One region of the Actinomadura sp. ATCC 39365 genome, then DNA from elsewhere that is predicted to be linked to it. Evidence: riboswitches for the same ligand, from Rfam matches in the RefSeq annotation. Region 1 holds a riboswitch; each other region holds the start of a gene.
The links. Region 1 has a riboswitch for S-adenosylmethionine ahead of ACNF49_RS05885 (aminotransferase class V-fold PLP-dependent enzyme). Riboswitches for the same ligand answer to the same signal wherever they lie in the genome.

Region 1 (4,298 bases):
GGTCGACTCCGACCTCGGCCGCCCCGAGTGGCTCGACCTGGTCGACATCGGCTCCGGCGAGGGCATGCTGGTCCGCCGCGTCCTCGACATGGCCGAGCCCGCTCTGCGCGACCGGCTCCGCGTCACCTGCGTCGACCTGTCACCCAGGCCCCCGGGCCTGCCCGACGAGGTCGAGTGGCGCCGCTGCCTGCCGTCCAGCATCGCCGGCCCGGCCGTCGCCAACGAGTGGCTCGACAACATCCCGCTCGACGTGGCCGAGCAGACCTCCGGCGGCCCGCGTCTGGTCATGGTCAACACCCGGACCGGGGAGGAGCGCCTCGGCGGCCCGCTGCGGCCCGCCGACCGCGAATGGCTCGACCGCTGGTGGCCGCTGCCGCACGTGGGCACCCGCGCCGAGATCGGCCGTCCCCGTGACGACGCCTGGGCCTCCGTTCTGGTACGCCTCGCCCGCGGCCGGGCGATAGCCGTGGATTATGCACACCCTGTGGATAACCGACCGCTCTGTGGCACGCTGACCGGTTACCGCGACGGCGCGGTCGTCGCCCCCGTCCCCGACGGGACCTGCGACATCACCGCCCACGTCGCCCTCGACGCGTGCGCCGAGGCCGGGCGGCGGGCCGGCGCGATATCCACAACCTTGTCCACACAGCGTGACATGTTGCGGGCGCTGGGCCTCACCGGCGCCCGGCCGCCGGTCGACCTCGCCCGCACCGATCCGCGCGCCTACGTACGCGCGTTGTCGAGGGCGTCGGAGGAGGCCGAGCTGATCGATCCGGCCGGGCTCGGCGGGTTCGGCTGGCTCAGCCAGAGCCGGTGACGTCGAGGTCGAGCGAGCGCAGGCCGCGGATGACGAAGCCCGGCTTGTAGACCGGCTCCGCGCGCAGCTCGATCGTCCCGACCCGGTCCAGCAGCGCGGTGAAAGACTCCGTCAGCTCGATCCTGGCCAGCGGCGCGCCCAGGCAGAAGTGGATGCCGGCGCCGAAGGAGATGTGCGGGTTGTCCGGACGACCCAGGTCGAGCCGGTCCGGGTCCTCGAACACCTCGGGGTCCCTGTTGGCCGAGCCGAACAGGCAGGCGACCTCCGAGCCGCGTGGGATCCGCACGCCGTGCACCTCGATGTCCTCCAGCACCCAGCGCTCGAAGAGCTGCAGCGGGGTGTCGTAGCGCAGCAGCTCCTCGATGGCGGTCGGCAGCAGCGAACGATCGGCGCGCAGCCGGGCCAGCTCGCCGGGGTTCTTCAGCAGGGCCCGCCAGCCGTTGCCGGTGACGTTGACCGTGGCCTCGTGGCCCGCGTTGAGCAGCAGCACGCAGGTGCCGGCCAGCTCGTCGAGGGTCAGCTCGGGGATCGCGGCCAGGGCGCTGACCAGGTCCTCGCCGGGGTTCGCGAGCCGGTCGCGGGCCAGGTCCTTGAGGTAGGACTCGAACTCCTCGGCCGCGCGCACCGCCTGGTGCTGGGTCTCCAGGCTGGGGTTGAGCTCGTACATGCCGCACATGTCGGCCGACCACGGGCGCAGCAGGTGGCGGTCCTGCTCGGGGACGCCGAGCATCTCGGCGATGACCGTGACCGGCAGCGGCTCGGCGACCTCGGCGATCAGGTCGCCGCCGCCCTTCTCGACGTACGCGTCGATCAGGCTCTCGGCGATCGCCCGGACGCGCGGGCGCAGCGACTCGACCATGCGCGGCGTGAACGCCTTGGACACCAGCCGGCGCAGCCTCGTGTGGTCCGGCGGCTCGACCTCCAGCATGCCGTTCCTGCTGACCCGCCAGAAGGCCTCCTGGAACTCCGGCTGCGGCTGCCGGCCGAACTCCTCGTGCGTGGCGACGTGGGTGTAGTCGCGGCCCAGCCGCCGGTCCCGGAGCAGCGCGTTGACGTCCGCGTGCCGGGAGATCAGCCACTGGTTGGACGGCTCGAAGTAGCGGACGGGCGCCTCGCGCCTCAGCTCGTCGTACGCCGGATAGGGGTCGACGACAAAATCCGGATTCCAGGGATCAAAGCGCACTATTTCATCTTATGAGACGGGTTGACCTGCTGAGCTTGCGAATCATGCCCGGGTGTCGGTTATAGTGCCGTCGTAGGTCATGAGTGCCAGCGACAAGCCCCGGCTAGCTGGCCGGCAACCCTCGCGTCCGCGGCGGGGTGCCCCGGGTGAAGACCTGGTCCGTCACGAGGTGTGGCGGGCAAGCGCGGGCTCCGTGGCTGCTTCCAGGGGTCCGACCGACCCGTGAGGAGCTGTGCCGTGTCCACTCTGACGATCTTCAACTCCGTTCCCGCCCAGGCCGCCGCCGAGGCCACCGCCCCTGCCGCCGCCTCCGGACGGTTGATCCCCGCCGTGCTCGGCGCCGACCTCGAAGTGCCGGTCAAGGGCGGCCGGCTGGTGAGCTACGCCAACCTCGACTACGCGGCCAGCGCCCCCTGTCTCGAGCCGGTCAGCGCCGCCGTAGCCGCCGCGCTCCCGGCCTACTCCAGCGTCCACCGCGGCGCGGGCTACGCCTCCCAGCTCACCACCGCCCGCTACGAGCAGGCCCGCCACACGGTCCGGGCCTTCGTCGGCGCCCGCCCGGACGACGCCGTCATCTTCACCCGCAACACCACCGACGCCACCAACCTGCTGGCCGGCTGCCTGCCCGAGGGCACGACCGTCGTCGTCTTCGACTCCGAGCACCACGCCTCGCTGCTGCCCTGGGAGCGGTCCGTACGCCTGGCGCCGCCCGCCTTCCCCGGCGAGGCCGTCCGCGCCGCCGACGAGGCGCTGGCCGGGATCGAGGGCCCCAAGCTGCTCGTGGTCACCGCCGCCTCCAACGTCACCGGCGAGCTGTGGCCCATCGCCGCCCTGGCCCACATCGCCCACCGGCACGGCGCCCGGATCCTGGTGGACGCCGCCCAGCTCGTCCCGCACCGCAGGCTCAACCTGACCGCGCTCGACCTGGACTACGTGGCCTTCTCCGGCCACAAGCTGTACGCGCCCTTCGGCGCCGGCGTGCTGGTCGGACGCCGTGACTGGCTGGCGGCGGGCGAGCCGTACCTGAAGGGCGGCGGCGCGGTGCGCTCGGTGGGCGAGACCACCGAGTGGCACGACGACCCCGAGCCCCGCCACGAGGCCGGCACCCCCAACGTGCTCGGCGCCATCGCCCTGGCCGCCGCCTGCGACGCGCTCACCGCCACGGGGTGGACGGAGCTGGTGCGCGAGGAGGAGCGCCTGATCGCCCGGCTGCGTACCGGTCTGGCCTCGATCGACGGGGTGCGCGAGCTGTCGTTGTGGGGCGAGGACCACCCGCGGGTGGGGATCGTGTCGTTCGTCGTGGACGGCTACTCGGCCCGGGAGGTGGCCGAGGCGCTGTCCGGCGAGTACGGCATCGGCGTCCGTGACGGGAAGTTCTGCGCGCACCCCTTCGTCCGGCACCTGCTGGGCACCTCCGATGGAGGTTGCGAGGACGGCACCGCCTCGGCGGTCCGCGCCTCCATCGGCATCGGCAGCACGCAGGAGCACGTCGACCGCCTGATCGAGGCCCTGCGCGACCTGGTCAGCCGCTGAGCTCAGCGGTTGGGCGGCTTCTGCTGGTGCGGCTCGTCGGACACCAGGGCGTCGATGTCCCTCATGTCCTCGTCGTTGAGGTGCCCGGGACGCGGCGCGTTGGGCTGCCTCGGCACGTTGGGCTGCTCGGCCTCGCCCTCGGGCCGGGCCGGCGTCGTCGGGCCGCCCTCCGGCCCGACCTGCGTGGCCGGTCCCTCGGTGACGACCGTCGTCGGCTCGGCGCGGCGGGCCGGCCGGTGCGCGGCGAGGTCGTCCTCGGCGATCTGGCGTTCCCTGCGGCGGCGGTACGTCGAGTGGAAGATGCCGTCGAGGCCGATGCGGCCGCCGCCCAGCGCCGCGAGCATCAAGGACAGCGCACCCAGCGCGCCCGGCAGCTCCCATCCCCCGCCTTGCGACAACACCCCGTGGCCCGCGTGCACGAAGACGATCGCGCCGATCATGTCGATGAGCAGCAGCAACGCCACCGGCCGGACCAGCAGGCCGAGGATCAGCAGCGCGCCGCCGACCAGCTCCACGATGGCGGCGAATCCGGCCGACAACTCGGGCAGGGGCACGCCCATCTCCCGGAACTGCCCCGCCGCGGCACCGAGCCCGCCCTGCCACTTCTGCCAGCCGTGCGCCACGAAGATCACCCCGAGTACCACCCGGGAGATCAGGGCCGCCACATCAAACAGGACTCTCTTCACAGTGCTTTCTCCCCCCGTTCCCGGTATTGATCCCCATGTCTGGCTTCGGGATGCGTTGCCATACGATTCCTTGACCATC
Region 2 (4,298 bases), 450 kb from region 1:
GCAGCGCGGAGGTGGCCATGACCAGCAGCACGCCGGCGTTCATCCCGGCCAGGCCGAACCAGCACGTCGAGCGCCGGCCGAGCAGCCGGGTGAGCAGGGGGAGCGCGAGCCCGGCGCCGATCGTCCCGACCGCCATGGCGGTGCCGTGCAGCCCGGCGACGGTGGCCGTGGTGCGCTGGTCGGCGCGCAGGAGCGGGAGGGCGGCGCTCAGGCCGTACACGAACGTGGCGAACGTGCCGAGCAGGAAGTAGATGAGCCAGGTCGGACGGTCCCGGACGAGTCTGATGGGCACTGAGACCGTCGACACCCGGCAGCCTCCGTCATTGGCAGTGAACCCGACTTCTCATGTTAAAGCAGGGCGTCGAGTTGGGACTCCAGCCACTTGTGCGGCGGCAGCGCGGTGGCCGCCTCGTGCAGCCGGTCGCGGCGCCGCCTGCGTTCGTCCTCGGGCATCACCAGCGCCTCGTGCAGCGCGTCCGCCGTGCCGCTCACGTCGTAGGGGTTGACCACCAGCGCGTACGGCCCCAGCTCGGCCGCCGCCCCCGCCTCGCGCGAGAGCACCAGGGCGCAGCGTGGCGACAGGACCGGCCCCTCCTTGGCGACCAGGTTCATGCCGTCGCGGATGGGGTTGACCAGCAGCACGTCCGCCAGCCGGTAGGCGGCCAGCGAGCGCGGGTAGTCGTCGTTGACGTTGAGGATGACCGGATCCCAGTCCTCGGTGGCGTACTCGTCCTCGATCTCGCGCGCGCAGCGCTGCACCGACGCGGTGTACTCGCGGTATTCGGGCAGGTCGTGCCGGCTGGGGTAGGCGAAGGCCAGGTGGACCACCTTGCCGTGCCACTCCGGATGGGCGGCCAGGAACTCCCGGTAGGCCAGCAGCCCGCGCACGATGTTCTTGGACAGCTCGGTGCGGTCGATGCGGACGATCAGCCGGCGGCCGGCCACCTGCTCGGCCAGCGCGGCCATGTGCGACTCGACGTCGGGCTCGCAGGCCCGCGCCCACAGCGCCGCGCCGTCCACGCCCAGGCTGTGCACGCCGACGCGGGTCGTCCTGCCCTCGTGGGTGACCGTGCCGGCCGCGCGGTCCACCCGCGCGCCCAGCAGCGCCTCGCAGCAGTCCATGAACGCCCCCGCCCACCGGGCGGTGAGGAAGCCCGCGTGGTCGGCCCCCAGGATGCCGTCGAGCACCTCCCTGGTCACCGCGTCCGGCAGCAGCGAGAAGTACTCGGGAGGCGCCCACGGCGTGTGGCTGAAGTGGGCGATGCGCAGGTCGGGCCGCTCGGCGCGGAGCATCGCCGGGGTGAGCGTCAGGTGGTAGTCCTGGACCATCACGCGCGCCCCGTGCCCGGCCTCCTCGGCCAGCGCCAGCGCGAACGCGCCGTTGTAGTCGCGGTAGGACTCCCACTCACGCCGGAACTTGGTGCCGAAACTGGGGGAGTTGGGGATGTCGTACAGCAGGTGGTTGACGAACCAGAGGGTCGAGTTGGCCACGGCGTTGTAGGCGCGGTGGAAGGTGGCCGCGGGGATGTCGAGCATCCGCAGGGCGCCCGTGTCGTAGCCGCCGCGGTCGAGCCGGCCCCCGGGGCCAGGCGCACGGCGCTGCGGTCGCCGTCGGACAGCGCGGCGCACACCCACAGCACGCCGTGCTCCTTGGCCACCCCCGACAGGCCCGAGACGAGGCCGCCACCACCGCGTTTCATGGTCAGCTCACCGTCGTCGTCGACGGTGAAGGAGACCGGCCCGCGGTTGGACGCCACGAGAACGCTGTTCATTTGGGCTCCCTTCGCCCATAGGATCCCAGCTATGGCGCTAGATGAGCTAACCGAGGAACTCGCCCGCTCGGCCGCGGCCGGAGACCATCGCGCGCTCGGCGAGCTCCTGGCCAGGATCGAGCCTGACGTGATGCGCCACTGCGCCCGGATCCTGCCCTATCACCAGGACGCGGAAGAAGCCTCGCAGGACACTCTGCTGGCCGTGGCGCGCAACATCGGCCGGTTCGAGGGGCGGGCCAGGTTCAGCACCTGGCTGCACATCGTGACCGCCAACTGCGCGCGCACCACGTATCGCTCGCTGAAGCGCAGGGCCGCCGAGCAGACGTCGGAGGAGCTGCCGATGCAGAAGCCGGACGCGCGGCGGGTCAGCGTGATCGCCGGCTCGCGGCTCGACCTGCTCGACGCGATGGAGGCGCTGGAGGCCGACAAGCCCGACCTGGCCCAGGCGCTGGTGCTGCGCGACATCGTCCAGCTCGACTACAACGAGGTGGCCGAGCAGCTCAACATCCCGCTCGGCACGGCCAAGTCCCGCATCCACCAGGCCCGCAAGTACGTGCAGGGAGTCCTCGGGGAGGACTATCGGTGAGACGTGTCCTCTCAAATCGTGAGACGGGCGGTTGTTTCCGCCACTTGAGAAGGTAGAGTCCTTTTCGACAACTGAATATTGCTCATCCAGAGGGGTGGAGGGACCGGCCCTGCGAAGCCCCGGCAACCCTCCCGGCTTGTACTCGCGACCTGGCGAGGCCGACCGGGACAAGGTGCCAATTCCGGTTCGCGGTCAAGGTGGCCGCGGGCGAAGATGAGGGAAGGCCTCGCTTCATGTCGCTCGACTTTGGTCCTGCCGTCGCTCTGTCCTGCCGCGAGTGCGGCACGCGCTACCCCCTGGGCCCCAGCTTCGCCTGCCTGGAGTGTTTCGGGCCGCTCGAAGCGGCCTACTCCTTCGGCCAGGTGACGCGCGCGGACATCGAGTCCGGCCCCGCCAACATCTGGCGCTACCGCTCCCTGCTCCCGGTCCCCGCCGACGTGGCGAGCAAGCCCAACATGAACCCGGGCTGGACGAAGCTGGTCAAGGCCGGCAATCTCGGCAAGGCGCTCGGCATCCGGTCCCTGCACGTGAAGGACGACTCGGGCAACCCCACCCACTCCTTCAAGGACCGGGTGGTCGCCATCGCCGTCGAGGCGGCCAGGAACTTCGGTTTCCACACGCTCTCCTGCTCCTCCACGGGCAACCTCGCCGGCGCGGTCACCGCCGCCGCCGCGCGGGCCGGTCTCGACGCGTGCGTGTTCATCCCGGCCGACCTCGAAGCGGCCAAGATCGCCATGGCCCGGGTGTTCGGCGGCCGGCTGATCGGCATCGACGGCACGTACGACGAGGTCAACCGGTTCTGTTCCGAGCTGATCGGCGACCCGCTGGGCGAGCAGTGGGGGTTCGTCAACGTCAACCTGCGGCCCTACTACGCCGAGGGGTCCAAGACGCTCGCGTACGAGATCGCCGAGCAGCTCGGCTGGCGGCTGCCCGAGCAGATCGTCATCCCCATCGCCTCCGGCTCCCAGCTCACGAAGATCGACAAGGGGTTCAAGGAGCTGATCGCGCTCGGGCTGGTCGAGGACACCCCGTACAAGGTGTTCGGGGCCCAGGCGGCCGGGTGCTCGCCGGTCTCGACGGCGTACAAGGCGGGGCACGACGTGGTCCAGCCGGTCAAGCCGGACACGATCGCCAAGTCGCTGGCCATCGGCAACCCCGCCGACGGGCCGTACGTGCTGGACATCGCCCGGCGCACGGGCGGGGGCGTCGAGGACGTCACCGACCCCGAGATCGTCGCCGCCATCAAGCTCCTGGCCTCCACCGAGGGCATCTTCGCCGAGACCGCGGGCGGCGTCACGGTGGGCGTGCTGAAGAAGCTCGTCGAGACGGGCAGGCTCGACCCCGAGGCCGAGACCGTGGTGCTGAACACCGGCGACGGCCTCAAGACGCTCGACGCGATCAGCGACGACGCGCGGCCCACCGCCGTGATCCGGCCCTCTCTCGACGCGTTCCGCGCGACTGTCTGACAATCCAGGAAAGGCAACAAAAACCATGAGCGTTTCTGTGCGGATTCCCACCATTCTGCGCACTTACACCGGGGGTAACGCCGAGGTGAGTGGCGAAGGGGCGACTCTTCGTGACGTTCTCGCCAAGCTCGACTCCGACTACCCGGGGATCGGCGCGAGAATTCTGGATGAATCGGGCAAGATTCGTCGTTTTGTCAACGTATACGTTGGTGAAGAGGATGTCCGTTTCGCCGAGGGCTTGGACACTCCCGCCCCTGAAGGCGCTCAGATCTCCATCATCCCTGCCGTCGCGGGCGGCTGACCGCCGGACCACCGACTCTTGAAGGCGCCCCTTGTGGGCGCCTTCTTGTTTTAGAACCAAATTCAACCTCGAACGACTCAGCCTTCGATGAAATTAGCGTTTTGTCGGTTGACTCTGTTGCCAAACCCCGTGCCACAGGTATGGTCGAGGGCGATCGTCTGGCTGATTTTCCC
Region 3 (4,298 bases), 6.9 Mb from region 1:
GGGGCAACGGCACCGGCACCAACTTCGAAACCGCCTGCGTCGACGTGCTCTACGCGATCGACACCGAGTGGGACATGCTCAGGGCGTGGCTGGGACGCTCCGGCTTCAACGGCGTCGGCGACGGCTACCCCGCCCGCGTCGGCCTGAACGCCGTCAACGCCTATTGGAACGGCAACTACACCGTCTTCGGCCACACCTCCGACAACCTCCGCCAGCTCACCGCGATGGACGTCGTGGCGCACGAGTACGGCCACGCCGTCTTCGCCACCACGCCCGGCATCGACCTCGGCGACAACGAGAAGGCCATACTCAACGAGTCCACCGGCGACATCTTCGGCGCGCTGACCGAGCAGTACGCCAACCAGCCCGCCACCCTCGACCCGCCGGACTACACGGTCGGCGAGGAGGTCAACGTCGACGGAACCGGCCCGATCCGCTACATGTACAAGCCGTCGCTGATCCCCGGTCACCCCGACTGCTTCAGCAGCGCGGTGCCGTCGATGCCGCCCGATGTCGGGGCCGGCGTCCAGAACCACTGGTTCTACCTGCTGGCCGAGGGCAGCAACCCGACCAACGGCCAGCCGCCCAGCCCGACCTGCGACTCCTCCTCCATCGTCGGGCTCGGTGCGCGCAAGGCGGGCCAGATCTACATGGGCACGCTGCTGCGCAAGACCACTTCCTGGCCGCACACCATGGCCCGCCGCGCCTCGCTGCAGGCGGCCCTGGACATGTTCCCCGGGTCGTGCCTGGAGTACAACACGGTCAAGGCCGCGTGGAACGCCGTCCGCGTGCCCGTCCGCGCCGGGGAGCCGTACACGTGCGACTTCTCGGTCGCGGTCGACCCCACCGCGGCGGCCGTGCAGCCCGGCCAGACCGTGAGCGTCACCGTCAGCAGCGCCGTCGTCTCGGGCGGCCCGCAGCAGATCTCGCTGTACGCCAGGGGGCTACCGGCGGGCATGACCGCCTCCTTCAGCCCGGCGAGCATCACCACCGGCGCCACCTCCACGCTGACCGTCACGGTCGGCGCGAGCACCGCGTCCGGCACCTACCCGATCACGGTGCTGGCCGACGGCGTCGCCCTCGACCACACGGCCACCCTCACCCTGACCGTGGCTCCATGAGCCGATGAGGCCGCCGCGGGGGCTTCAGCGACCTGACAGTCAATTCGGCCCGGCGCGCCGGAAGTATGCGCCGGGCTCATTTTCAAGGCCGTTGAAAGGGCCTATGCCTAACGTTCTGCGCGGGCCGTCATCTACCGCAAGGAGCGACATGAGGTTCATCGCAGCAACCACCGCCACGATGGTGCTCGCCTCCTCCCCGGCCGCGGCCGAACCCGAGAGAAGCGACCGGGAGATCCCCCCTCGCCTCCATCGAGTACACGACCGGTCTCACCGTGACCTTCTCCGACAGCCGGCCCTCCGACGAAGTGGGGATGTCCCAGCTCGGGATCATCGGCCGCGCGCCGCTCATCGCCTGGGACCGGAGCAACAGCTACCTGCAGACCTACCTGGAGATCACCCCGCCCGACGTGCCGGTGCCCCGGCGGCTCGTCGACGACCACGGCGCCGACCTGCCCGCCGGACTGCGGGGACGGCGGATCACCAGCGAGCCGGTCACCGTACGCGGCCTGGCCGCTCCGGCCGGCGCCGTGCTCTCCGGCTCGTGCACCGCCGAACACTTCGGCTGGCACCTGTGGCACGAGAACGGCCAGGCCGGACTGGCGCCCAAGTCGTTCACCACCCTCGGCTTCGGCGGCTTCAAGGAGCGTCGCGCGGAGAGCTACGTCTTCAACTGCCTGCCGGCGGGTTCGCCCAGCTACCTGTGGGCCCGGCACCGCCTGTACTACTGGAACGGCACCAGCTGGTGGAAGCAGGCGGACAGGAAGGTCGGCCCCGGCCTCCAGTCGGAGGAGGTCAAGGGCAAGATCAAGCTGCACCGCAGGGTCAGCTATGACGACGGCTGGGGCTCCAGCCCCAGCTGCCTCGGCGGGGCCTGCAAGTACACCCGTGAGGGACGTTTCACCAGCTGACGGCTGAATTGGTCCCTGACCGGAAACCCCAGCCGGGCCGTGCCCGGCTGGGGTTTCCGCGCCGCCGCCGTCGCCCTCACGTGTTGACGAGGTCGTCGGCCGTCGGAGAGGATCGGCCTCAGTTGATCATCCAGAGGATCCGAGGGACCTGGCCCTGTGACGGTCCGGCAACCTGCCCAGCCATGGGCAAGGTGCCAACGCCAGGCACGATGAGGAAGGTCTGATGAGCGTTCAGCTCGATGTTCCCGTGCTCGCAGGTTCCTTGGTGCGGCTGGAGCCGCTGACGATGGAGCACGCGGTCGACCTGGCGGCGCAGGGCACCGGGATCAACGCCGAAGCGAAGCTTCTGCTGCTGCGGTACGCGTTCGAGAGCATCGGGGTCGCGCGGGTCGATCTGAAGACCGACGCCCGCAACCACCGGTGCCGGCGGGCACTGGAGCGACTCGGCATCGGCTTCGAGGGCGTTCTCCGCAACTGGTCGATGTCCTGGGCACCCGGTGAGGAGGGGATGCTCCGGGACTCGGCGATGTTCGCGGTGGTCGCATCCGAGTGGCCGGCCGTCCGGCGAACCCTCACCACCCGCCTGGCCTCAGCGAGCGCTCGATGAAGACCGGCAGGCGGTAGCCAGGGGCCCCTCGCCGGGCGGGGGCGCTCAGCCCAGGAACGCCGAGGTGGTGGCCATGAACCGGTCGGCGTCGTCGAGCCACGGGAAGTGCCCCGCCCCGGCCTGTACGACGAGCTCGGCGTGCGGGAACAGCGCGACGAGCTCGGTCATCGCGGCGGGAGGGGAGTTCAGGTCCACCTCGCCGGCGAGCAGCAGCACCGGTGAGGTGAAGCGGGTGAGCGCGGCACGGGTGGCGTCGGGGGCGAAGGCGCCGTCGGAGCCGAAGACGGCTGCCGCCTCGTCGTTCCGCTGCTCGTCCTCGGCGGCCTTGTGCGCCTGGGCCGTCTCGTCCCAGCGGCCGTACCAGAACGGCGCGATGGCCTGGAAGTCGTCACGGGTGGCCTGCCCTGACATGACCCTCTCCAGGGCCGCGTACGCCCCCGGGAACCAGGGCTCGCCCTCGCGCGACCGGGCGGTCCCCCGCCGGACCTCTTCGGTGATCCCGATGCCGACGGCGGCGACGCTCGGAGTGACCAGGACGAGCCGTCTGACGCGTTCCGGATGGCGGGTCGCGTAGAGCACGGCCAGATTCGTGCCCCCCGAATGGGAGAGCAGGTCCATCCGGTCGAGATCGAGGTGCTCGCGCAGGGCCTCGACGTCATCGACCAGGCGGTCGCAACGGTACGAGGCGGTGTCCGGCGGCACGGCGGACTGCCCGGTGCCCCGCAGGTCCGCCATGATCAGCTGCCGGTGCGCCGAGAGGCCCCCGAGGTCGCCGAGGTAGGCGGAGGCCTGCATCGGCCCGCCGGGCAGGCAGACCACGGGGGGGCCGTCGCCGAACACGCGGTAGGCGAGCCTGGTGCCGTCGTAGGAGGTGAAGGAGTTCATGCCCGCCAGCCTGCGGGGAGACACCGCGCCTCGGCTATCGTTCAGTCACAGCTACATGATGAGGGCGGATGGCGGTCGAGATCAGGTTCACCGCGGCGTCGGTCGCGAAGGTGCGGTTCGCCGTCTCACCGCTGGGCGAGACGGTGCTGGCGCTGCGGATCCTGTTCGGCACGGGCGGCCATGCCGTCCACCGGTCCTGGGTGCGCCAGGCGCGCCCGCTGCTGGCGGGCGAGAGCGAGCTGCCGCTGCTGCGCGCGCTGATCGCCGGGCCGCTGCCGTCGTTCCTGTTCCCGGCGCCGGCTCAGCGCCTGCCTTCCATCGCGACGGAGCTGGACCTGGTACGCGCCACGCAGGAGGACTTCTTCCGGCACGAGTACGGCGCGGTCCTGGGCATGCCGGCCGAGGACGCCCCCGAGCCCGCGACGGTACTTCCACGGCTGGCCGAGGCGCTGCGTCGCTGCCACGAGCTGCTGATCGCGCCACAGTGGGGCCGGATGCGCGCCGTGCTGGAGGCCGACATCGGCCGGCGCGCGCTGACCCTGGTGGAGGGCGGGGTGCAGGCGCTGTTCGCCGAGCTGCACCGCGACATCGCCTGGGACGACGGCCAGCTGGTGGTCCACGGCCGGCGCACCCCGCACTCGGTGTACACGGTGGACGCCGGCGGGCATGGCCTGGTCCTGCAGCCCAGCGTCTTCAACTGGCCGGACGTGGGTGTCGACAAGGCCCCGGTCACCGCCGCGTCGATCCGCTATCCGGCGATGGGCGTCGGCCTGCTCC

Region 2: it holds a riboswitch for S-adenosylmethionine, as region 1 does, so the genes downstream of both, thrC (threonine synthase) here and ACNF49_RS05885 (aminotransferase class V-fold PLP-dependent enzyme) in region 1, are expected to answer to the same signal.
Region 3: it holds a riboswitch for S-adenosylmethionine, as region 1 does, so the genes downstream of both, ACNF49_RS38805 (GNAT family N-acetyltransferase) here and ACNF49_RS05885 (aminotransferase class V-fold PLP-dependent enzyme) in region 1, are expected to answer to the same signal.

Annotation. Positions count from the first base shown of each region.
Region 1 covers NZ_CP184335.1:1,103,110-1,107,407, reverse strand. The annotation lists gene ACNF49_RS05895 (SAM-dependent methyltransferase) at 1-817, shown strand, start outside; gene ACNF49_RS05890 (cytochrome P450) at 801-2,000, opposite strand; SAM riboswitch class IV at 2,076-2,191, shown strand; gene ACNF49_RS05885 (aminotransferase class V-fold PLP-dependent enzyme) at 2,238-3,533, shown strand; gene ACNF49_RS05880 (DoxX family protein) at 3,536-4,219, opposite strand.
Region 2 covers NZ_CP184335.1:1,553,059-1,557,356, forward strand. The annotation lists gene ACNF49_RS07990 (MFS transporter) at 1-307, opposite strand, end outside; partial or broken gene ACNF49_RS07995 (alpha,alpha-trehalose-phosphate synthase (UDP-forming)) at 349-1,772, opposite strand; gene ACNF49_RS08000 (RNA polymerase sigma factor) at 1,804-2,358, shown strand; SAM riboswitch class I at 2,438-2,578, shown strand; gene thrC (threonine synthase) at 2,592-3,824, shown strand; gene ACNF49_RS08010 (MoaD/ThiS family protein) at 3,850-4,125, shown strand.
Region 3 covers NZ_CP184335.1:8,001,945-8,006,242, forward strand. The annotation lists gene ACNF49_RS38795 (M4 family metallopeptidase) at 1-1,121, shown strand, start outside; gene ACNF49_RS38800 (hypothetical protein) at 1,394-2,029, shown strand; SAM riboswitch class I at 2,153-2,245, shown strand; gene ACNF49_RS38805 (GNAT family N-acetyltransferase) at 2,253-2,636, shown strand; gene ACNF49_RS38810 (alpha/beta fold hydrolase) at 2,682-3,545, opposite strand; gene ACNF49_RS38815 (DUF5937 family protein) at 3,590-4,298, shown strand, end outside.